Regions from separate parts of the Aeromonas sp. AE23HZ002T15 genome, predicted to be linked through region 3. Evidence: riboswitches for the same ligand, from Rfam matches in the RefSeq annotation. Region 3 holds a riboswitch; each other region holds the start of a gene.
What was found. Region 3 has a riboswitch for cyclic di-GMP ahead of ACT5M9_RS16325 (glycosyl hydrolase family 18 protein). Riboswitches for the same ligand answer to the same signal wherever they lie in the genome.

Region 1: it holds a riboswitch for cyclic di-GMP, as region 3 does, so the genes downstream of both, lafK (lateral flagellar response regulator transcription factor LafK) here and ACT5M9_RS16325 (glycosyl hydrolase family 18 protein) in region 3, are expected to answer to the same signal.
Region 2: it holds a riboswitch for cyclic di-GMP, as region 3 does, so the genes downstream of both, ACT5M9_RS07205 (glycosyl hydrolase family 18 protein) here and ACT5M9_RS16325 (glycosyl hydrolase family 18 protein) in region 3, are expected to answer to the same signal.

Annotation. Positions count from the first base shown of each region.
Region 1 covers NZ_CM201342.1:3,015,457-3,023,411, forward strand. Annotated here, with positions in the region: gene lfiR (lateral flagellar biosynthetic protein LfiR) at 1-345, shown strand, start outside; gene flhB (flagellar biosynthesis protein FlhB) at 342-1,478, shown strand; gene lfhA (lateral flagellar biosynthesis protein LfhA) at 1,482-3,557, shown strand; cyclic di-GMP riboswitch class I at 3,752-3,839, shown strand; gene lafK (lateral flagellar response regulator transcription factor LafK) at 4,093-5,355, shown strand; gene lfiE (lateral flagellar hook-basal body complex protein LfiE) at 5,367-5,693, shown strand; gene fliFL (lateral flagellar M-ring protein FliFL) at 5,711-7,450, shown strand; gene fliGL (lateral flagellar motor switch protein FliGL) at 7,437-7,955, shown strand, end outside.
Region 2 covers NZ_CM201342.1:1,580,252-1,588,206, reverse strand. Annotated here, with positions in the region: gene gltX (glutamate--tRNA ligase) at 40-1,455, shown strand; tRNA gene ACT5M9_RS07235 (tRNA-Ala) at 1,729-1,804, shown strand; tRNA gene ACT5M9_RS07230 (tRNA-Ala) at 1,833-1,908, shown strand; tRNA gene ACT5M9_RS07225 (tRNA-Ala) at 1,973-2,048, shown strand; tRNA gene ACT5M9_RS07220 (tRNA-Ala) at 2,107-2,182, shown strand; tRNA gene ACT5M9_RS07215 (tRNA-Ala) at 2,238-2,313, shown strand; gene ACT5M9_RS07210 (ExeM/NucH family extracellular endonuclease) at 2,462-4,612, opposite strand; cyclic di-GMP riboswitch class I at 4,907-4,988, shown strand; gene ACT5M9_RS07205 (glycosyl hydrolase family 18 protein) at 5,101-7,955, shown strand, end outside.
Region 3 covers NZ_CM201342.1:3,479,139-3,487,093, forward strand. Annotated here, with positions in the region: gene ACT5M9_RS16305 (TonB-dependent hemoglobin/transferrin/lactoferrin family receptor) at 1-463, shown strand, start outside; gene ACT5M9_RS16310 (substrate binding domain-containing protein) at 574-1,098, shown strand; gene ACT5M9_RS16315 (3-phenylpropionate MFS transporter) at 1,271-2,416, shown strand; gene ACT5M9_RS16320 (hybrid sensor histidine kinase/response regulator) at 2,483-5,956, shown strand; cyclic di-GMP riboswitch class I at 6,160-6,246, shown strand; gene ACT5M9_RS16325 (glycosyl hydrolase family 18 protein) at 6,359-7,955, shown strand, end outside.

The DNA of each region.
Region 1 (7,955 bases), 460 kb from region 3:
CATCTGGTTACCCTGGATGTGCTGGTGCAGAGCATGCGCAGCTGGCCGCCGGGATCGTCCGTCTACTCCCTCGATGTGAAGGGGGTCATCGGCCTGTTCGGCTGGAGCATAGGCGCTTCTCTGATCCTGACCCTGCCCGCCGTGGTGGCCATGTTGATGGTCAACCTCACCTTCGGGGTGCTCAACCGTACGGCCCCCTCACTGAATATTTTCTCCCTGGGCTTCCCCATGACGCTGTTGCTGGGGCTGTTGACCATGGCCATCTCCATCAGCGGTGTGCCGGCCCGCTATCTGGATCTGGTCGGCCATGTGCTGGCCCAGCTCAGGGCCCTGACGCCCCCATGAGCCAGAACAGCGCCCAGGACAAGACCGAAGAGGCCTCCTCCCAGAAACGGCGCAAGGCGAGGGAAGAGGGCCAGATAGCGCGCTCCAAGGAGCTGAGCTCCGCCGGTTTGCTGCTGCTCGGCGGCTTGGCCATGCAGTGGATGGTGCCGAGCTTCGGCCTGTTCTTCGCCGAGCTGATGAAGCAGCCCCAGCGTTTCAACTGGCAGGGGGCGCGGGATCCCCAGATGATGGTCCAGTGGACCGCGGACGCGCTGATCGGCATGTTGTGGGTGCTGCTGCCGCTGTTCGGCCTGCTGGCCCTGTTGCTGGTGCTGCTCAGCATAGTGCCGGGGGGCATGGTGCTGACTTGGAAGAAGCTGATGCCGAGCGGGGAGAAGATCAACCCGCTCAAGGGGCTCAAGCGAATGTTCTCCTCCCACAGCCTGATGGAGCTGCTCAAGTCCCTGCTCAAGGTGCTGCTGATAGGGGGCACGCTCGCCCTGATGCTGCAGCACCAGTGGCCCCTGCTGATGATGATGAACCGCATGCCACCCCAGGCAGCCATGGAGCAGGCGCTGAGGATCCTCTCCCAGGCATTCATCTTGCTAGGCAGTGTGCAGATGCTGATCGCCGTGCTGGATGTGCCCTATCAACGCTGGTCGTTGAACAAGCAGTTGAAGATGACCAAGCAGGAGGTCAAGGACGAGCACAAGAACAGCGAGGGTCGCCCCGAGATCAAGGCGAAGATCCGCCAGGTGCAGGGCATGCTGGCACGGGCACGCATCGAACAGCGGGTGCCCCAGGCGGATGTGATCATCGTCAACCCGACCCATTATGCGGTGGCCATCAAGTATGATCCCGAGCGGGCCAACGCCCCCTTCGTGATCGCCAAGGGCATCGACAGCATGGCGGAGCGGATCCGCCAGGTGGCGAAGCAGCACGACAAGATGGTGATGAGCCTGCCGGAGCTGACCCGGGCCATCTATCACTCCACCCGGGTGGATCAGGAAGTGCCGGCGGGCCTGTATACCGCGGTCGCCTATGTATTGAATCACGTATTGCAGCTACGGGCCTATGAGGCAGGCAGGGGGAAGAAACCCAACCCCCTCGCTCCCCTGCATGTGCCGCCCGAGTTACGTCAACCTGAGAGGTAAGTTGTGAACTGGCGTGTATTGACCCAATCCTATACAGCTATCCCGCTGATGCTGTTGGCCATACTGGCGATGATGATCCTGCCTCTGCCGGGCTGGCTGCTGGATGCCCTGTTCACCTTCAACATAGTGCTGGCGGTGCTGGTGCTGCTGGTCTCCGTCTCGGCCCGCCGGCCGCTGGACTTCTCCGTGTTCCCGACCGTGCTGCTGGTCGCCACCCTGATGCGGCTGTCCCTCAACGTCGCCTCCACCCGGGTCGTGCTGCTGCACGGCCACGAGGGGCACGAGGCCGCGGGCAAGGTGATCCAGGCCTTCGGTGAGGTGGTCATCGGCGGCAACTATGTGGTCGGTCTGGTGGTGTTCGTGATCCTGATGATCATCAACTTCGTGGTCATCACCAAGGGGGGAGAGCGGATCTCCGAGGTCTCAGCCCGCTTCACCCTGGACGCCATGCCGGGCAAGCAGATGGCCATCGATGCCGATCTCAACGCCGGTATCCTGGACCAGCATCAGGCCAAGACCCGCCGGGAGGAGATAGCCAGAGAGGCCGACTTCTACGGGGCCATGGACGGGGCCTCCAAGTTTGTGCGCGGCGACGCCATCGCCGGTCTGCTGGTGCTCATCATCAATCTGGTGGGTGGCCTGGCCATCGGTATCTTCCAGCACTCCCTGCCGGTCTCCGATGCGTTTCGCATCTATGCCCTGCTCACCATAGGTGATGGTCTGGTCGCCCAGATCCCCTCCCTGCTGATGTCCACCGCCGCGGCCATCATAGTGACCCGGGTCAGCGACGAGGGGGAGATGTCGGATCAGGTCGGCCAGCAGATCCTGGCCTCGCCCCGTGTCATCTACACGGCGGCGACCATCATGCTGATCCTGGGGCTGGTGCCGGGCATGCCCATGCTGGCCTTCCTCAGCTTCGCCGCCGTGCTGGCCTGGACCGGCTGGAGCGTCAGCAAGCGCAGGGCCCAGGATCCGGCGCTGGATGCGGCCGAGGAGCTGACCCGGCAGATGGTGCAGCCCGAGCCACAGGGGCTGGACTGGCAGGATCTCGCCCCCGTGGACACGGTCGCCATCGAGCTCGGCTATCGGCTGGTGCCTCTGGCGGAGGCGGACAAGGGGGCCGAGCTGCTGGCCCGGGTGCGCGGCATTCGCAAGACTCTCTCCGAGCAATATGGCTTCCTGCTGCCCGAGATCCGGGTGCGGGACAACCTGCAACTGCAGCCGGACCAGTATCGCATCAAGCTCTCCGGCATCGCCCTGGCCATGGGCAACGTGGATTGCCAGCGGCTGATGGCCATCAGCAGCGGGGAGACCTATGGCGCCCTGGATGGCGAGCTGACCCAGGATCCGGCCTACGGCATGAATGCGGTCTGGATCTCCCCGGACAACAAGGCCAAGGCGCTGAACCTGGGTTATTCAGTGGTGGATTCCGCCACCGTCATCGCCACCCATACCAGCAAGTTGCTGAGGGAGCAGCTGGATGTGCTGTTCGGCCATGACGAGGTGGGCAAGCTGGGCCAGTACCTGGCGGTCCAGTCCCCCCGGCTGGCGGAGGAGCTCAACCTGGCCCTGACCCAGATGCAGCAGTTGCGGGTGTTCCGCCAGTTGCTCAAAGAGCAGATCAGCCTCACCGACATCCGCACCATAGCTACCACCCTGCTGGATGCGAGCGAGCTGACCAAGGATCCCGTCCTGCTGGCCTCGGACGTGCGCTGCGCACTGAGGCGGCAGATCGTCAGGCAGGCCATCGGTTCCCGGGACATCCTGGCGGCCTTCACCCTGGATGACAGGCTGGAGCAGACGCTGCTGAGCGCCATGAACCAGTCCCAGCAGCAGGGTAAGATCCAGCTGGACAGCTTCCCGGTGGATCCCCAGCTGCTGGCCCAGTTGCAGCAGAACATGCCGCTGGTGAAGGAGCAGTTGCAGCAGCAGGGCTATGCCCCTGTGCTGGTGGTCATGCCCCAGCTCAGACCCCTGATCGCCCGCTATGCCCGCTCCTTCTCAAAAGGTCTCAAAGTGCTCTCTTATAACGAGATCCCGGAAGACTTGCGGGTGGAGGTAATTGGCACCCTCGGCTGAAGTTGAATTGCCATGTCAACATCTTGATCAGGAAGTGGTTATTCCGCATATCTACTTGAATTGTCATATAAAGCCGTTATGATGTGACGGCTTTTGACGTGATGCACACTGGAATAAATAACAAAATACAAACAATCAGGTGTATCTCATGGCTTTAAGGATAACAAAGCCATGCCATCCTAATACGGGTCGTCGCATGATAAAGGCAAACTGAACTGAAAAGTCAGGACGCAAAGCCTCCGGTCTAACAGCATTGATGCTAACGATAGCGGGGTTACCAAGGCCATGATTCTCGCCTTGTTTTCATACCACTATAAGGTAAGCGCTCAATTAAGAAGCGTTATTCTTGTCGTGGTGCGTTTTTATTTATCACGGTCAGTTCTGTTGATTGATTCATGTGCAATCACAGGTTCGGGTTAATATGTTTTCTGATTTATCTATCAAGGAAAATTCAATACCCGTCGGTGTTGAATCGCACGCACATTTATTATTTGTCTCCTCATCGTTATCAAATGGAAACGATATTGGGGAGATGTTGTTGAATTGCGGCTACCGGGTTTCCTGCCAGGATTCCATCTCCCGGGCCAAGCAATTCCTCTCCTGCCATTCGGTGGATCTCATCCTGCTCGACATGGCGGTCATGACCGAAGCCGGCCCCTCCAGGGTGCATGAGCTGACGGGGGCCGACTGCGTCATCCTGGTCAATGAGGATCAGGCCTACCTGGCGGCGGAAGCCATGCGGGCCGGCGCCATCGATTACATCATCAAGCCCTTCAGCCAGCGCCAGATCCTCGATGTGGTGAGGGGGGCCTTGCGACTGCGCCAGGCCATTCCCAACCTGGTCGCGACCTCTGCCCTGAGCCTGCAGGTACTGCAACTCGCCAGGCGCGCCGCCAAGACCTCGGCCACCATCCTCATCGGTGGCGAGTCGGGGACGGGCAAGGAGCGGCTGGCCCGCTACATCCACGACATGTCCAACCGGGCGAACAAACCCTTCGTAGCCATCAACTGCGCCGCCATCCCGGAGGCCATGCTCGAGTCCATCCTGTTCGGTCACAGCAAGGGGGCCTTCACCGGCGCCACCGCCAGCCAGCAGGGCAAGTTCGAGCTGGCCCAGGGGGGCACCCTGCTGCTCGACGAGATCTCAGAGTTGCCCCTGGCGCTGCAGGCCAAGCTGCTGCGGGTATTGCAGGAGAAGGAGGTGGAGCGGCTCGGCAGCCATCAGGTGATCCCGCTGGATGTGCGGATCATCGCCGCCAGCAACCGGGATCTGAGGACGCTGGTGGCACAGGGGGAGTTTCGCGAAGACCTGTTCTATCGGCTCGATGTGCTGCCCATGAACTGGCCCGCCCTGCGGGAGCGGCCCGACGACATCCTGCCCCTGGCCAGCCACTTCATCGAACGCTACGCCGCCCAGCAGGGTTATCGGCTGAGCGAGGGGGCCAGCAGGCAGCTGCTCTCCTACGACTGGCCCGGCAATGTCCGTGAACTGGATAACGTCATCCAGCGGGCCTTAATTATGGCTCGCGGATTGCATATTCAGGCCGTCGATTTGATGCTGCCCCATTACGCAGCGGAGGCTGACAACCCGTTGTCGCAGGCCCTCGCGGCCCCCGAGGGGCTCAGCGAGACCAAACGGCATGCGGAATTTCAATTCGTCCTGGAGACGTTGCGCCGTTTTCGTGGTCACCGCACCCGGACGGCGGAAGCCCTCGGGATGACGACCCGGGCACTTAGATACAAGCTGGCGGCCATGCGTGAGCAAGGCATCGATGTCGAGCAGCAGATTCAGAACTAAGGGATAACCGAGTGAAGATTGAGATGATGTCATCACAGGTGACACTCCTGCAGCAGATGCAGGAAATGCAGCGAGTCGCCAACCAAGCTCCTTCCATCGAACCAAACGAGGCATCGACTGTCTCGTTCAGCGATGCCATGAAAGATGTCGTCGGGCGGGTGAACGAACAGCAGAATATAGCGTCCAGGCTCATGACCGCAGTCGATGCGGGTCAGAGCGACGATCTGGTGGGGGCCATGGTGGCCAGCCAGAAGGCCGGCCTCAGCTTTTCCGCCCTGATGCAGGTGCGCAACAAGCTGATGACCGGCTTCGATGACATCATGCGCATGCCGCTCTGAGGTTGGTGATGACTGAATTGGTATCCTCCTCCCAGGGGGCATCTGTCTCCCTGATGGCACGGGTTCAGGAAGGGATGCGCAACTGGCGCACCCTCTCCCGGGACAACAAATCCATCCTGACCATAGCGCTGCTTGCCGCGATCGTGGCGGGCACCATAGTGGTCATACTGTGGACCTCCAGCAAGAACTACGTCCCCCTCTACGGCAAGCAGGAGCTCTACGACACCGCCAATATCATGGAGATGCTGGAAAAAGAGCAGGTGCCGTTCCGGTTGGAGAAGAGCACAGGCCAGATCCTGGTGCCCGAGAGCCAGCTCGCCCACGTCCGTATGGCCCTGGCGGCCCGCGGCGTCAGAGCCGCCATGCCGGCCGGCCTCGAGGGGCTGGACAACGTCACCGGCCTCGGCACCAGCGAATTCATGGAAGGGGCCCGCTATCGCCATGCCCTGGAAGGGGAGCTGGCCAGGACCATCATCTCCCTGGATGCGGTGCGCAGCGCCCGTGTCCACCTAGCCATTCCCAAACGAACCCTGTTTGTCGGTCGCGATGAAGAGAAACCCAGCGCCTCCGTGATGCTGGATCTGCAGCCTGGCCAGTCCATGGAACCCGGCCAGGTCGAGGCGATCGCGAACCTGGTGGCGGGCAGCATCTCCGGCATGAAGCCCGGGGCAGTGACCGTGGTGGATCAGGCCGGCCAGCTGCTGAGCGCCGAGATGGGCGACAAGGCGGGCTTTGGCAAGCAGAGCGTCCAGCAGATGGAATATGTGCGCAAGCTGGAGCAGTACATCCGCCAGCGGGCCAACGACATGCTCTACCCCATGCTGGGCACCGGCAACTTCCGGGTGCAGATAGCCGCGGACGTGAACTTCAACGCGGTGGAGGAGACTCAGCAACAGCTGGATCCCAACGGCGTGGTGACCAAGGAATCCAACAAGTCTGACAAGACCATAGACGCGCTGGCTCTCGGCATTCCGGGGGCGCTCTCCAACCGGCCTCCCGAGACGGCACCCCAGGCCGATCAGGCCGCGCAGGAGGGGGCCGCGACCCCCGAGCCCCCCAAGAATGACACCCGCACCGAGCGCCAGGAAGTCAGCAAGCAGTATGAGAACAGCCGCACCATAGTGCACACCCGCTATCAGCAGGGTCGCCTCGAGCGGATGAACGTCTCCATTCTGCTGAATCAGCAGATAGGCCCTGAGGGTGGCTGGAGCGCCGCTCAGCTGGATCAGATCCGCCAGATGGTGGAGCGCTCGGTCGGCTTCGACAGTGCCCGCGGCGATCAGATCAGCCTGCAGGTATTCGATTTCACCGGCGCCGTGCCGGTCACGCCGCCCGAGTCCAGCTGGCTGGAGACCCCTTATTGGCAGGACTCCCTGCGCTACCTGGTGGGCGGTCTGCTGGGGCTGACCCTGGTGTTCTTCGGCATCCGCCCCCTGGTGAAGCACCTGGTGCGGACCCAGCAATACCCTGAAGCCGAGCCTGAACAGGAGCAGGATGAGGAGCTGGAACCCCAGGTCGGTCTCTCCATGCGCCGGGAAGGGGATGGCGAGCTCGAGGGATCGCCGCTTGGCAAGAGCCTGCTGCAGAACGAACACAGGGTGGATCCCCAGTTCTCCTCGCTGGATCTGGAGGCCCTGCCTGAACCCGGTTCCGAGCTGGAGGTTCAGCTCAAGCACCTGCAACTGCTGGTAGACAAAGACACGGCCCGGGTGGCGGAAGTGGTCAGACAATGGGTGAGTGGCAATGAACAACGTTAATCTGAACCAGAGTGCGGTCGACATCGATATCGACAACCTCGAGAAGGCCGCCATCCTGTTGCTGAGCATGGGCACAGAGGCGGCCGCCAAGGTGATGCAGAAACTCTCCCGGGATGAGGTGCAGCGCCTCATCTCCAAGATGGCCGGCCTCTCCGGGGTGAGCTCCATCGAGGCCAAATGGACCCTGCAGCAGTTCTTCAACCAGTACCGTGAGCAGAGCGGCATCGGCAGCGCCTCAAGGGAGTATCTGGAGCAGACTCTGGATCTGGCGCTGGGGCAGCGGCTCTCCCGCAGCCTGCTCGACAGCCTCTACGGTGATGTCATGAGCCAGGACATCCAGCGCCTGCAGTGGGTGCCCGCCGATGTACTGGCCCGCTTCTTCCGCAACGAACACCCGCAGATGCAGGCCGTATTGCTCGCCTTCCTGCCCCCCCAGACGGCGTCGGCCGTGCTCGACGCCCTGCCGGGCTCGGTGCACGACGACTTGCTGGTGCGGGTCGCCAGC
Region 2 (7,955 bases), 1.9 Mb from region 3:
TAATGAATTGGCCCAAGGCCCTCCACACAAGGCTTAAAGATGAAAGTCAAAACCCGTTTTGCTCCCAGCCCGACCGGCTTCTTGCATGTCGGCGGTGCCCGTACCGCACTCTATTCCTGGTTGTTTGCAAAGAACCAGGGCGGTGAGTTCGTGCTGCGTATCGAGGATACCGATCTGGAACGTTCCACTCAGGAGGCGATCGACGCCATCATTGAGGGTATGGAATGGCTGGAGCTGAACTGGGATGAGGGCCCCTACTATCAGACCAAGCGTTTCGACCGCTACAACGGTCTCATCGACGAGATGCTGGCCGACGGTCGCGCCTACAAGTGCTTCTGCTCCAAGGAGCGTCTGGAAGCCTTGCGTGAAGGCCAGATGGCGAACGGCGAGAAGCCGCGCTATGACGGCAAGTGCCGTGATGCGGCCCACGATCATCCGGCCGATGCGCCCCACGTCATTCGCTTCCGCAACCCGACCGAAGGCTCAGTGGTGTTTGACGATCACGTGCGCGGCCGCATCGAGTTTGCGAATACCGAGCTCGACGATCTCATCATCCGCCGCACCGACGGTGCGCCGACCTACAACTTCTGCGTGGTGGTGGACGACTGGGACATGGAGATCACCCACGTGGTGCGTGGCGAAGACCACATCAACAACACCCCGCGCCAGATCAACATCTACAAGGCCCTGAACGCCCCCGTGCCGGAATTTGCCCACGTCTCCATGATCCTGGGTGACGACGGTGCCAAGCTCTCCAAGCGCCACGGTGCCGTGTCCGTGATGCAGTACCGCGATGACGGCTACCTGCCGGAAGCCCTGCTGAACTACCTGGTGCGTCTGGGCTGGTCCCACGGCGATCAGGAGATCTTCAGCCTGGAGGAGATGATCAAGCTGTTCAGCCTGGACGCCATCTCCAAGTCTGCCTCCGCCTTCAACACCGACAAGCTGCTGTGGCTGAACAACCACTACATGCGCAGCCTGGATCCGGCCTATGTGGCCAAGCATCTGGCTTGGCACATGGCAAACCAGCAGATCGACACCAGCAAGGGCCCGTCCCTGCCACAGGTGGTGACCCTGCTGGCGGAACGTTGCAATACCCTGGTGGAGGTGGCCGCCCAGAGCCGCTACCTGTTCGAGGAGTACGAGGCCATCGACGAGGCCGCCGCCAAGAAGCACCTGCGCGGTGTGGCCGCAGAGCCGCTGACTCTGGCCAAGGCCAAGCTGGCCGCGCTGGAGACCTGGACCACCGAAGCACTGCACGAGCTGATCGAAGCCACCGCCGCCGAGCTGGGTCAGGGTATGGGCAAGGTCGGCATGCCGCTGCGCGTCGCCGTCACAGGTCTGGGTCAATCCCCGGCCATCGACGCCGTGATGGCGCTGGTGGGCAAGGAGCGTGTGCTGGCTCGCATCGATCGCGCCCTGGCGTACATCGAAGCGCGCATGGCTGCCGAGTAAGCTCGCTGCCAGTCGGTTTTCCAAGACGGCCGAACAAGCCGCTGTAAATGACCAGAAAGGGCTCCCGAACGGGGGCTCTTTGTTTTGGTGCTGTAATGGGATTTGTGACATAAAACAGGGAGATAGCGATGAGATTGGCGGTAAAAACAGCGAACTGCCTGAATTTTGACTAAACGCTCCGGCCGGTGATATTTTAGGGTTGACAGCAAAGCGGGTGATGCCTATCATGCGCCTCCGTTGCCAGAGATAACTTTGGTAGCACCGAGGTGAGTTGGGGTTATAGCTCAGCTGGGAGAGCGCTTGCATGGCATGCAAGAGGTCCGCGGTTCGATCCCGCGTAGCTCCACCAAATTCTCCTCGAACAATCTGGAATCCAAGGGGTTATAGCTCAGCTGGGAGAGCGCTTGCATGGCATGCAAGAGGTCCGCGGTTCGATCCCGCGTAGCTCCACCAGGTTTCAGATTGACAATGCAGTACCCAGGGCAGTGCGGTGTGTATCACCCAGGCCGACCTTTGTGGGGTTATAGCTCAGCTGGGAGAGCGCTTGCATGGCATGCAAGAGGTCCGCGGTTCGATCCCGCGTAGCTCCACCATTATTTCGCAGTGAGACAAACGGCCACCAGAACCGCTTGTCTAAAGAGTAAAGATTTCGGGGTTATAGCTCAGCTGGGAGAGCGCTTGCATGGCATGCAAGAGGTCCGCGGTTCGATCCCGCGTAGCTCCACCATTATTAGCAGTGAAACAAGCAGCCGCCAGAACCGCTTGTTTAAAGAGTAAAATTTGGGGTTATAGCTCAGCTGGGAGAGCGCTTGCATGGCATGCAAGAGGTCCGCGGTTCGATCCCGCGTAGCTCCACCAAATACTTAAGGCCACCGTTATCGCGGTGGCCTTTTTGTTTGTTCGGGCATTTGTTTTTTCATGGCCAGCGCCTCTTCATTTACACATCACATGGCCAACATGAGAAAGCCCGCGACTGTCGCGGGCTTTTTTCGTTATTCAGCTGGGATTATTGGGCATGTCGGCGACGCCAGGCCAAAGGCAAGAGGGCGAGTAACAGGGCGCCCATGGCACCGCCACCGCCGTCCTTGCTCGGCTCCTGCAGCTTGAGGTCGACGATGATGGGATCGTGATCCGAGGCGCTGAACGGGTTGTCCGACTTGATCATGTCACCGGTGAAGCCGCGGCCGTACTCGAACAGGTTGCTCTCATAGGAGTTGATGTGCCAGTCGGCGACGGCCACCACCTTCTTGGCCAGGGCCGGGTTCGCGAGGGCGTAGTCCAGGGTGCCGAGTTCGGCCTCATAGCTGTAGGAGATGGCCTTGGCCTGATTGAACTTGACGTTCAGGTCCACCAGACCATAGCTCTTGCCTACCTCCTGGCCTATCTGTTCATACGCCTGCTCACCGATGAAGGTGTGGGAGGCGGAGCGGATCTTGCGATCGCTGCTGGCCGGCACATAGTCGGTCAGCACCCGGATCGGGTCCTCCTTGGCGTAGGAGTTGAAGTCCCCCACCAGCAGCACCTGGCCCGGCAACTTGCTCACCGCTTCCCCCAGCACCTTGGCGGCGCTGACCCGGAACTCGGTGCACTTGCCCTGCAGATCCGCAGGCTCCGTCTTGCCATCCCCGTTCTCGTAGCAGCCCGATCCCTTGGATTTCAGATGGTTGACCACCAGAGTCAGGGGATCCTTGCTGCCCGTTACGGTGAAGCTCTGCACCAGAGAGTCGCGCTGACCGGCGGTCTTGGCAACGCCACCGACGGTGTAACGCTGCTCCGGCAGCAGGATTACGCTGGCGTCCCCGCTCGGAGTCAGCTTGGCCGGGCGATAGAGCATGGCCACCATGATGGCGTCACCGCCGAAGTAGCGTTCCTGGCCGAGCGAAGCCTTGGGCAGGCTGACGAAGGCGTAGTGTTGGCTGGCGTCTTTCTGCTGGGCATTGAGGCTCTTGACCAGGTCGCTGATGGCGGAGTGATCGTCGAAGCCGTTGTTCTCCATCTCCATCAGGCCGAGCAGGTCTGCGTCCATCTCGGTGATGGCGTTGACTATCTTGGTGCGCTGCTGCTGGAAGTCTTCCAGGCTCTTGGCGCCGCGGTTGCAGCCCTTGGCGCTGTCCGCATCCGCCTGATCCTTGCACAGCACGTTGAGGGCTCCGCCCACGCTGGAGTGGCTGGTGAAGTAGTTGAGCACGTTGAAGCTGCCGACCCGCAGATCCGCGCCGGCGGTGCGGGCAGGGGCAGGGAGGCGATCGTTCTCGTCGGTGCGCAGCAGATCCCCGACCGTGATGGCCTGCTCTTTCGGCACGATCAGCCGGTACTCGTTGTAGCTGTAGCCGACCAGAGCCTCCAGGTTGACCGGGGCATCGCCGATGCGCAGATACCCCTGCTCGGGCTCCCAGGCGGGCAGCCAGGGCAGCTTGCCATCGGCGGCCTTGAAGTCGGATTCGAGGAACACCCGGTTGCCCGCATTGGCCTCGGCCAATGCCTTGGCCTCGTCGCTATTGGCCACGTGCAGCTGGGTCGGTTTCACCAGGGGGGCCAGGTGAGAGAGCACCAGGTTGTTGCGCCTGGCTGCGTAGTCGTAGCTGAAGTTGCGGCTGATCTTCAGCTCGCTGCCGGCATCGAGGCGCACCCGCATCCCCTCGTGGCGCTCCAGCGCCCGGGCCAGGGTCTCCCCCTCCAGCACCCGCAGCGCCGTGGCGGCAGGGGCAGTGCCCTGGGCCAAGACCTGCAGACGGGGCGTGCCGCCGTCGAAGACGGGCTTGAGCTGGGTGTGGTTGTAATACTCCTCGACTTTGGCCTCCAGACAGATCTCGGCCCCCGGCTTGATGCCCGGATACTTGGTTGCGAAGTTCTTGTCGTTGAGATAGACGAAGATGCCGTCCGAGCTCTGGGGATCGCCATCCCCCTGCGGATCCTGCAGGTAGAAGCCCTTGTTCAGACTCTCGCCGAGGGCGCTGACCACGGCCCTGACCGAGACGCTCTGGGTGCTCTCGAACTGACCGTCCGGGACCAGGGGGCTCTTGTCGCCACTGCCCTGGATGGCGGGGATGGGGATGAGGGCGCTGTCGGCCGGGCAGCTGAAGCCGGCGGCCTGGAGTGACGGGGACGCGAGCGCGAGCCCCACGGCCAGTGACAGCAGGGTAGGGGTACCTTTCATTGTGTTTCCTTTTTTATTTTTGCCAGTGTTTCCATAGCCTTGGTGCCTGAACCAAGGGCGCGCATTGTCACACTTCTGGCTGCTCATACCAGTGAACCAGCGCACATTATGGGGAAGCAAAAGAGGCTGTCTCTATTTTTTTGACACAGCTAACACTATGAAATTGATGATAAAGATGTCATCTCATCGAAGCCGAAATTGTGTGAGCACGGCGGCGTTTACATATTTCTCTTTGAGAATGAAGATTGAGTGTTAGCCACTTGCTTCCTATACTCGGGCTGTTCCTCACGGAACCCAGGTAAAGAGCAAACCGACAGTGATGTCGGGACGCAAAGCCTCCGGTCTGCCAGCGATGACAGATAGCGGGGCTTCCCCGGGTGACATGAGGGTATGTGGCCCGTCCATGGCCTGTTGTCGACCCCTTTCGCCTGTTGCTGTTGCGCTTTGCCCGGTCATTAAAAGCCAAGACCAACAAGGAAGATAACAAGATGCAACAGACCCTCAGGCCCAGCAGGCTCGCCATGCTGGTTGCCCTCGCGGCCATGCCCGCCTGGGCGCAGGCCGCCTATCCCGCCTATCAGGCCGGTACCGCCTACAAGGCTGGCGACGTCGTCAGCAACGTGGGCAACCTCTACGAATGCAAGGAATTCCCCTACTCCGGCTGGTGTGGCGCCTCGCCCTATCACTATGCTCCCGGGGTGGGTACCGTCTGGGCCGATGCCTGGAAACCCTTCACCGATGGCAGCACGACGCCGGGCATGACCCTCACCATCGGCTCGCCCGCCGCCGGCAGCAGCGTCAACGAAGGGGCGCCGGTCGCCCTGACGGTGAGCCTTGGTGGCAACAGCAGCGCCCTGGTCAAGGTCGAATACCTGATCGATGGCACCCAGGTGGCGGTGAGCAGCGCGGCCCCCTGGTCGGCGAGCTGGACCGCCAGCGGCGTCGGAGCCCACCAGCTGACATCCCGCGCCCTGGACAAGGATGGCAAGGTGCTCGGCGAGGCCAGCGCCAGCTTCAATGTCGCCGCCGTGGTGGCGCCCGAGGCGCCCAAGGTGAGCATCGCTAGCCCGGCCGCCGGTGCCAAGGTGACCCTGGGTCGCAGCACGGCGGTGAGCGGCAATGTCACCGACGCCAACAACGACGTGGCCAGGGTCGAGCTCTTCGTGAACGGCCAGAAGGTGGGCGAAGACACCAGCGCCCCCTGGCAGGTGAACTGGACGCCCCAGAACAAGGGGCTGACCGGCCTCAAGCTGGTGGCCACCGACAAGGGTGGCCTCTCTGGCGAGTCGGCCCAGGTGGATGTGCAGGTGGAAGAGGCGGCCCTGCCCCCCACAGGCGGTAACCTCTCCTGCGACGTGCGCCAGATCTACCGCGCCGATGGCAGCGAGTGCATGGGGGATGACCATGCCCGCCGTGTCATCGGTTACTTCACCTCCTGGCGCACCGGCAAGAACGGTCTGCCCGCCTACCTGGTCAACGACATCCCCTGGGACAAGATCACCCACATCAACTACGCCTTCGCGGCGGTGGATGAGCAGAGCCACACCATCAAGGTGGATGACGCCGCCACCAAGATGACCTGGAGCGGGGTGCCGGGTGCCGAGATGGATCCCGAGTTCGCCTATCAGGGTCACTTCAACCTGCTCTCCAAGTACAAGAAGCAGTATCCGGACGTGAAGACCCTGATCTCGGTGGGGGGCTGGGCCGATACCCGCGGCTTCTATACCGCCACCACCAAGGGCGACTGCTCGGTCAACACAGCCGGCATCAACGCCTTTGCCGACTCTGCTGTGAGCTTCATCCGCCAGTACGGCTTCGACGGCGTGGACGTGGACTATGAATACCCCACCTCCATGAAGGACGCGGGTAACCCCAACGACTTCCCGCTCTCCAACCAGTGTCGGGCCAAGCTGTTTGCCAACTATGAAGTGCTGATGAAGACACTGCGCACTCGGCTGGACAACGCCGGCACCGAGGATGGCCGCAAGTACATGCTGACCATCGCCTCGCCGGCGTCCGCCTATCTGCTGCGCGGCATGGAGAACTTCCAGGTCACCCAGTACCTGGATTACGTCAACCTGATGACCTATGACTTCCACGGAGCCTGGAACAACTTCGTGGCCCACAACGCCGCCCTGTTCGACAACAAGGCGGATCCCGAGCTGGCCCAGTGGGGTGTCTACAGTCAGGCCCAGTACGGCGCCATCGGCTACCTGAACTCGGCCTGGGCGGCCCACTACTTCCGTGGCGCCCTGGCGGCCGGCAAGATCAACATAGGTGTGCCCTATTACACCCGTGGCTGGCAAGGGGTGACCGGCGGGACTCATGGTCTCAACGGCAAGGCGGCCCTGCCGAGCCAGAGCAACTGCCAGCCGGGCACCGGTGGCAGCACCATCCCCTGCGGCAACGGGGCGGTCGGTATCGACAACATCTGGCACGATCTGGACAAGAACGGCAAGGAAGTCGGCGCCGGTGCCGTGCCCATGTGGCACGCCAAGAACCTGGAGCACGCGGCCAGCCTCGGCATCACTACTCTGCCGAGCTATGGCACCGCCTGGGGTCTGGATCCGAACGATCCCGCTGACGTGATCCAGGGTCAGTACGTGCGCTACTTCGACGACAAGGCGCAGGTGCCCTGGCTGTGGAACGAGCAGAAGAAGGTGTTCCTCTCCACCGAAGATGAAGAGTCCATGGGCAAGAAGTTGGACTACATCGTCAAGCGCGGTTTGGGGGGCGTCATGTTCTGGGAGATGGCGGGGGACTATGCGTTCGATCCGGCCAAGAACGAGTATGTGATGGGCAGCACACTGACGAGCCTGGCCTATGACAAGTTCAGGACGGCAACGCCTCCCAACCTGAAGCAGAACGATCTGCCTGCTCCGGCGGCCCAGCTCGACATCGGCGTCAGCCTCTCCGGCTTCAAGGAAGGGGATTCCAACTACCCGATCAACCCGACCCTGAAACTCACCAACAAGTCGACCCAGACCATTCCGGGCGGCACCCGCATCGAGTTCCTGGTGCCCACTTCCACCTCTGACACCATCACGGATCAGAGCGGCATGGGCCTCAAGGTGGTCGAGAGTGGTGGCAACCAAAACTCCGACGGCATCGCCAATGAGAAGGACTTCCACAAGGTGGCCATGACGCTGCCGACCTGGAAGGCCTGGGCACCGGGTTCTGACGTCGAAGTGGCCATGACCTACTACCTGCCAGCGGCGGGTGTACCGAGTGGCGTGCGCCTGATTGTCGGCAGCCAGACCATAGGCCTCAAGGCTGACTTCCCGGCCCTGGCCGAGGCGGTCGTGGGTACGGGCGGCGGTGATGGCGGTACCGGTGGCACGAC
Region 3 (7,955 bases):
TCAGAACCTGGACAAGGCCACCACCAAGGGGGTCGAGGCCAAGGCAGATTACTGGCTCAATGATCTGGTCAACGTCTGGGGCAACCTGGCCTACATCGACGGCAAGGACGGGGATGGCAACTACATCAACAGCCTGAGCCCGCTCAACGGCAGCGTCGGTCTGCGTCTGGAACAGCCGAACTGGAACATCAACACAGCCCTGCGCTTCGCCGATGACATGAACAAGGTGCGTCAGGACGCCAAGGGCAACGACTACATCAAGAGCGCCGGCTGGGGTGTGGTGGATCTCTACGCCCAGTTCAAACCGATGCAGGATCTGCAGCTCAATGTCGGCGTCTTCAACCTGTTTGACAAGGAATACGTCAGCTACGAGAGCATCACGGGTCTGGCCGCGTCCAGCAGCACCAGCAACCTGACTGAACCGGGCCGCAACCTGAGCGCCCGCGTCAAGTACGTGTTCTGATACTCAAGCAATTGACGGTAATGACAAAGGGGCCCTTGGGCCCCTTTTTGCTGTGCGCAGTAGCTGGTCTGCCTCATTGGGGGGCCAATTCGCCATAGAAGTAGGAAGCCATCACCCCGCCCCAGGAGGGGCTGATCGCCCGCCGCCTCTTCCCGTTGCAACTCATCATCTGCGCCAGCCCCGCCTATCTGCGTAAGCACGGGGTGCCCCGCAGCCTGCACGAGCTGGCTCGGCACCGCTGCAGCGCCTTTCGCCGCAGCCAGGATGGTCGCATCGCCCCCTGGCGGGTGCAGGTCGAGGAGAGCGTGCAGGAGCAGCTGGTCACCCCGGCCTTCTCCACCAATGACGAGGAAGTGGAGCTGCGCGCCGCCCTGGCCGGCAGCATCCTAGGCCAGTTCGCGGGATCGACGGTCGCCCCCCATATCCGGGCCGGGCGCCTGGTGCCGCTGTTGCTGGAGCATGTGAGCGACAGTCTGAGCTTCTACCTCTACTACGGCAGCCGCACGGCGCAGCCCGCCCGGGTGCGTCGCTTCATCGAACTCTGCATCGAGCGGCTGGGGGAGAACCGGGATCACCTGCTGAGTCAGGAGGAGCTCAAGGTGGCGCAGGCCCGGGGGCTGGCCGCTCTGGAATAGGCCTGTCGCCTGGCCTGGATGGTGAAACGGGTCACCGGCGCCAGGCTGGATGAGCATGTTGAGACAAAGGCCCCATTTTGTTGATATTGATGAGGTTATCTCTCCTGTCACAGGGGATACCTGGGCCAGGATGGGTTATCCTCTATCCCCCTTGCGCCATTGCCGAGTCTCTATGCCCGCCTTCTCCTGGTTAGCCCTCTTCTTCGGGGCCTTCTATTTCGTCTATGGCGCCTACCTGCCGTTCTGGTCGCTCTGGCTGGAGGGGATAGGGGTGAGTGCCGAGCAGATAGGCCTGCTGCTCGGGGCCGGCATGGCGATACGCTTCGCCGGCAATCTGCTGATCATGGGGCGGATCAAGGGGGCCGGGCACTTGCTGCCGATCACCCGGCTGCTCTGCCTGCTGAGTCTGCTGGCCTTCCTCGGGTTTTACCTGAGCCACCAGATCTGGTGGCTGGTGGCGCTGACCCTGGTGGCGAACTTCATCTACCCGACCCTGATGCCGGTGGGGGAGGCGCTGGCCACCCGCATGGTGGTGCAGACCCACCTCGACTACGGCAAGGTGCGGCTGTGCGGCTCCTTCGCCTTTATCGTCGCCTCCACCCTGGTGGGGGCTCTGGTGGGCAACTTCGGCAGCGACTGGGTGCTGCACACCATGGCGGCCGGCCTCTTGCTGATGCTGGTGCTGAGCCTGCTGCCCCTCAGTCCGGCCCCCCAGGAGTTGCAGGGGGAGCGGGCCAGGGCCTCCCTGAGAGAGACCCTGAAGTCCGCCTCAGTGCGGCGTTTCCTGCTCATCACGGCCCTGTTGCAGGGGAGTCACGCCGCCTACTACGGCTTCAGCGCCATCTACTGGAAGGCCGAGGGCTACAGCGGCACCGTCATCGGCTATCTGTGGGCCCTGGGGGTGGTGGCGGAGATCTGCATGTTCGCCGCCGACAAGCGCTTCCTGCAGCGCTTCGGTGCCCAGACCCTGTTCCTCATCGGCGCCGTCGGCTGCGTGGTGCGCTGGACCCTGCTCGGCGCCTCCAGCGAGCTCTGGGTGCTGGTGCTCGGCCAGCTGCTCCACGCGGTGACCTTCTGCGTCAGCCATCTGGGGGCCATCCGCTTCATGACCCGCCAACTGCCTGCCGAACAGATGATCCCGGCCCAGGGGCTCTATGCGGCCCTCGGTCTCGGCATGGTGGTGGCGGCCCTGATGACCCTCTGCGGCATGCTGTTCGAGCCCCTGGGTGGCGGCATCTTCTACCTCATGATAGGGGTGGTGCTGCCGGTCTTCGTGTTGCGCCTGCGCGAGACGGACCATGCCGGGAGCCGCCCATGATCCCCGCTTCGCGGCGCGGCCTCAGGGCGGCGCCTCTCCTCTATCTGGACAAGGGAGTCTGAGCAAATGCACCAAGGATGGTTGCTGATCGGGTTGTCGCTCGCCTACCTGGGCTTGCTGTTCCTCATCGCCTTCGTGGCGGACAAGAGCAAGCGTCGCCGCCTCAAGGGGCAACCCCTGCTCTACAGCCTGTCGCTGGCTGTCTACTGCACCTCCTGGACCTTCTTCGGCACCGTCGGTCAGGCCAGCGAGTCCCCTTGGTCCCCGGTGCCCATCTACCTCGGTCCCATGCTGGTGTTCCTGTTCGGCTGGCGGCTGCTGGCCCGTCTCATCCTGGTGGCCAAGCGCGAACACATCACCTCCATCGCCGATTTCATCGCCGCCCGTTACGGCAAGTCCCAGCGACTGGCCATGGTGATCACCCTGATTGCGGTGATGGGGATACTTCCCTATCTGGTGTTGCAGCTCAAGGCGATCGTCACCGGGCTGGATCTGCTGATGGCGAACTCTGTGCCGGCAGGACCCACCGGCAATACCGCGGAATTGGCCCTGGGGGTCACCCTCATACTGGCTCTGTTCAGCATCCTGTTCGGCACCCGCAACCTGGATGCCACCGAGCACCACAGAGGCATGGTGGTGGCCATCGCCTTCGAATCCCTGGTCAAGCTGCTCGCCTTCATGGCGGTGGGGGGGTTCGCGCTCTGGCTCATCATCGCCAAGCCGAGCGAGGCCCGGTCCCTGGTGGCCAGCGACTTCCTGAACGCCGTGGTGGATGTCTCCCCGGGCAGCCTGCTGGAGCTCGCGATTTATACCCTGGTGGCCATGTGCGCCGTCATCTGCCTGCCGCGCCAGTTCCACGTGACTGTGGTGGAGAACAACCAGGGTCAGGATCTGCACTGGGCGCGCTGGGTTTTCCCGCTCTATCTGTTCCTGATGGGGCTCTTCATCTGGCCCCTGGCCCTGGCGGGCAAGCAGTGGGTAGGGGCGGATCTGGGGTCGGATACCTATGTCATCAGCCTGCCCATGTCCCTGGGGTTCGACGACATGGCGATGCTGGCCTTCCTCGGGGGGACCTCGGCGGCCACCGGCATGGTGATCGTCTGCACCATAGCCCTGGCCATCATGGTCAGCAACGATCTGGTGCTGCCCGTGCTGCTGCGCCGCTTCTGGCAGCAGGGGCGGGACGAGCGGCTGATGCGGCTGCTGCTGCAGGTGCGCCGGGGCGTCATACTGCTGATCCTGCTGGCGGCCTGGACCCTCTATCTCTGGCTCGGGGATCTCACCAGTCTGTCGCGCATCGGCTACCTGTCGTTCGGGGCCGTGGCCCAGTTTGCCCCGGCGCTGTTGCTCGGCCTCTACTGGCGCCATGGCAACCGCAAGGGGGTCTACCTCGGTCTCGGCCTTGGGGTCAGCCTCTGGTTCCTCACCCTGCTGGCGGAGAGCGGCCTGCTGGCGGGCTCCCCCCTGGAGGCCCTGCTGGCGCCGCCGGACTGGCCTGCTTTTCGGGATCTGAGCATCGGGGCCTGGTGCATCTTCATCAGCCTGCTGCTCAACCTGGTGGGCTATGTGGCGGGATCCTTGCTGTCGCGGGCGGCGGTGAGCGAGCGGCTGCAGGCGGCGAACTTCGTCGGCAAGCCGAGCCGGGATCAGGCGACCCTCTATCAGGCGCGGGTCTCGGTCAAGGAGCTGGAGATGCTGGCGGCCCGCTTCGTCGGCTCCAGCCGGGTCAAGCGCGCCTTCGGCCGCTTCGCCGGCGAGCACGGCGGCACCCTGGCGCCCCAGATGCAGGCGTCGGCGGAGCTCATCGCCCACACGGAGCGGCTGCTGGCCGGGGTGTTCGGCACCTCGTCGGCGCGCCTGGTGCTGGCCTCCGCCCTGCAGGGGCGCAACATGCAGCTCGAGGAGATCGCCACCATAGTGGACGAGGCCTCGGATGTGTTCCGCTTCAACCGCGGCCTGCTGCAGGGGGCCATAGAACACATGGGGCAGGGGATCTCGGTGGTGGACAGGGAGCTCAAGCTGGTGGCCTGGAACCGGCGTTATATCGACCTGTTCCACTACCCTCCCGGCCTCATCCAGGTGGGGCGCTCCATCGAGGAGATCATTCGCTACAACGCCGAGCAGGGGCTGTGTGGCCCGGGGGAGATCGAGGCCCATGTGGCGCGTCGGGTCGCCTTCATGCAGCGCGGCAGCCCCCACGTCTCGGCCCGAGAGCGGCCGGATGGGCGGGTGATCGAGATGCAGGGCAACCCCATGCCGGCGGGGGGCTTCGTCATGACCTTCACCGACATCACCCCCTTCCGGGCGGCGGAGCGGGTGCTGCGAGAGGCGAACGAGCACCTGGAGGCTCGGGTGGCGGAGCGCACCCATGAGCTCTCCGAGCTCAACCGTCAGCTGCTGCTGGTGAACCAGCAGGTGGAGCGGGCCAATCACTCCAAGAGCCGTTTCCTCGCGGCGGTGAGCCACGATCTCACCCAGCCCCTCAATGCGGCCAAGCTGTTTACCTCCTCCCTGCTGGAGATGTTGCCCCAGGAGGGGGAGCAGGCCGCCGAGCAGATCCGCATCGCCCGCCATATCGATGATGCCCTGGGAGCGACCGAGGATCTCATCACGGATCTGCTGGACATCTCCCGGCTGGAGGCGGGCAAGTTCAAGGCGAAGAAGCTCGACTTCGCCCTGAGGGACGTGTTTGACAACCTCAAGGCGGAGTTCGGGGTGCTGGCTCAGGCGGGAGGCATCCAGTTCTCCGTGGTGGAGAGCCGGCTCGCGGTCCACAGCGACGTGCGCCTGCTGCGCCGGGTGCTGCAGAACTTCCTCACCAATGCGTTTCGCTACAACCCGGGGGGCCGGGTGTTGCTCGGCTGCCGCCGGCTCGGGGACAAGGTACGCATCGAGGTGTGGGACAACGGCCCCGGCATCCCCTTCGACAAGCAGGAGACCATCTTCGACGAGTTCTCTCGCCTGGACCACTCCCGCACCGCCCGCGAGCAGGGGCTGGGGCTGGGGCTCGCCATTGCCCGCGGCATCTCCCTGGTGCTGGGCCATCAGCTCTCATTGCGCAGCTGGCCGGATGTGGGCTCGGTCTTCGCCATCACCCTGAACCTCGCGGCTCGCCCCGTGATGCCGTTGCCGGTGGCGGCGCCCGTGGTGCGGGACAGTCAGCTGGAGGGGGTCAGGATCCTCTGCATCGACAACGAGGAGGACATACTCACCGCCATGGACTCCCTGCTGGGGCGCTGGGGCTGCGAGGTGCGCTGTGCCCAGAGCCTGGAGCAGGCGCAGTCGCTCATCGCGGGCGGCTTCCTGCCGCGCCTGGTGCTCTCCGACTATCACCTGGACGATGGCAAGACGGGTCTGCAGGCCCTGCACATGATCCGGCTGGCCCATGGCAACGGCATCGGCGGCATCATCATCAGCGCGGATCGCAAGAGCGAGCTGCAGGCGCAGATCCGCGAGCACGGCTTCGGCTATGTCAGCAAACCGGTCAAGCCCCTCAAGCTGAGGGCCCTGATGAACAGCCTCCTGTTGCCCATAGCGTGACTGCATTCACAGAATCCATCTTTGGCCCTTCTGGCTGATAACGGTTCTCATCCCGATGCATCGGCGACGTTGTCGCCGGTTTGCATGCATGATCGCAGCCAACTCTGAATAGTGAGTCCCTCTTACTGTCATTTCTACTAGGTGGCGTGAGGTTTTCTCTCATCTATAGTCATTCGGCGATTATTTTCATCGCAAACCAAGTTGTGCAAAAAAGGCAAACCGGATGAAAGTCCGGGACGCAAAGCCTCCGGTCTAAGGGTCAGAGTACCTAGGATAGCGGGGCCACCACAGGTTGTATCGTCCATGGAGCCAAGCCATGGTAGCGATGTTGTCTGCGTTACCTGTCAGGTTGCGTTGCCTTTTTCGTTGTTCATACCAATAACGAAATAAGGAAGTTCAACTATGTTCAGTCCAAAACATTCCCTGCTGGCGCTCCTGGTCGGGGGGATCTGTTCTACCTCCGCCTTCGCCGCCGCCCCCGGCAAACCAACCATCGGCTGGGGCGAAACCAAGTTCGCCATCATCCAGGTCGATCAGGCCGCCACCTCCTACAACAAGCTGGTCACCGTCCACAAGGATGGCGCCCCGGTCAGCGTGACCTGGAACCTCTGGTCCGGCGACGTGGGCCAGACCGCCAAGGTGCTGCTCGATGGTAAGGAAGTCTGGTCCGGCGCCGCCAGCGCGGCGGGCACCGCCAACTTCAAGGTCACCAAGGGTGGCCGCTACCAGATGCAGGTGGCCCTGTGCAACGCCGACGGCTGCACCCTCTCCGACAAGAAGGAGATAGTGGTGGCCGACACCGACGGCAGCCACCTGGCGCCGCTCAATGCACCGCTGCAAGAGAACAACAAGCCTTATGCCAACAAGTCCGGCAAGGTGGTGGGGGCCTACTACGTGGAGTGGGGGGTCTATGGTCGCAAGTTCACCGTGGACAAGATCCCGGCCAAGAACCTGACGCACATCCTCTACGGCTTCACCCCCATCTGTGGCGGCAACGGCATCAACGACAGCCTGAAAGAGATCTCCGGCAGCTTCGAGGCGCTGCAGCGCTCCTGCGCCGGCCGTGAGGACTTCAAGGTCTCCATTCACGATCCCTGGGCCGCGGTCCAGATGGGACAGGGCAATCTCACCGCCTTCGATGAGCCCTACAAGGGCAACTTCGGCAACCTGATGGCGCTCAAGAAAGCCAATCCAAACCTCAAGATCCTGCCGTCCGTGGGTGGCTGGACCCTGTCCGATCCCTTCTACTTCTTCAGTGACAAGACCAAGCGCGACACCTTCGTCGCCTCCATGAAGGAGTACCTGCAGACCTGGAAATTCTTCGATGGCGTGGACATCGACTGGGAGTTCCCCGGTGGCCAGGGTGCCAACCCCAACCTGGGTGGGCCGAACGATGGCGCTACCTATGTGGCGCTGATGAAAGAGCTGCGCGCCATGCTGGACGAGCTGGAAGCCGAGACCGGCCGCCAGTATGAGCTCACCTCGGCCATCAGCGCCGGCGGCGACAAGATTGCCAAGGTGGACTATCAGGCTGCCCAGCAGTACATGGATTACATCTTCCTGATGAGCTACGACTTCAGCGGCGCCTTCGATCTGAAGAACCTGGCTCACCAGACCAACCTCTACGCATCGAGCTGGGATCCGGCCACCAAGTACACCACCGACAAGGGCGTCAAGGCGCTGCTCGGCCAGGGGGTCACCCCGGGCAAGGTCGTGGTGGGTGCGGCCATGTATGGCCGTGGCTGGACCGGGGTCAATGGCTATCAGGCCGGCAACCCCTTCACCGGCACCGCCACCGGGCCCATCAAGGGCACCTGGGAGAACGGTGTGGTGGATTACCGCGATATCGTCAACAACCGCATGGGCGCAGGCTGGGAGCAGGGCTATGACGAGACGGCGGAAGCGCCTTACGTCTTCAAGGCCAGCACCGGGGACCTCATCAGCTTCGACAACGGTCGCTCGGTCAAGGCCAAGGGTCAGTACGTGCTGGCGAACCAGC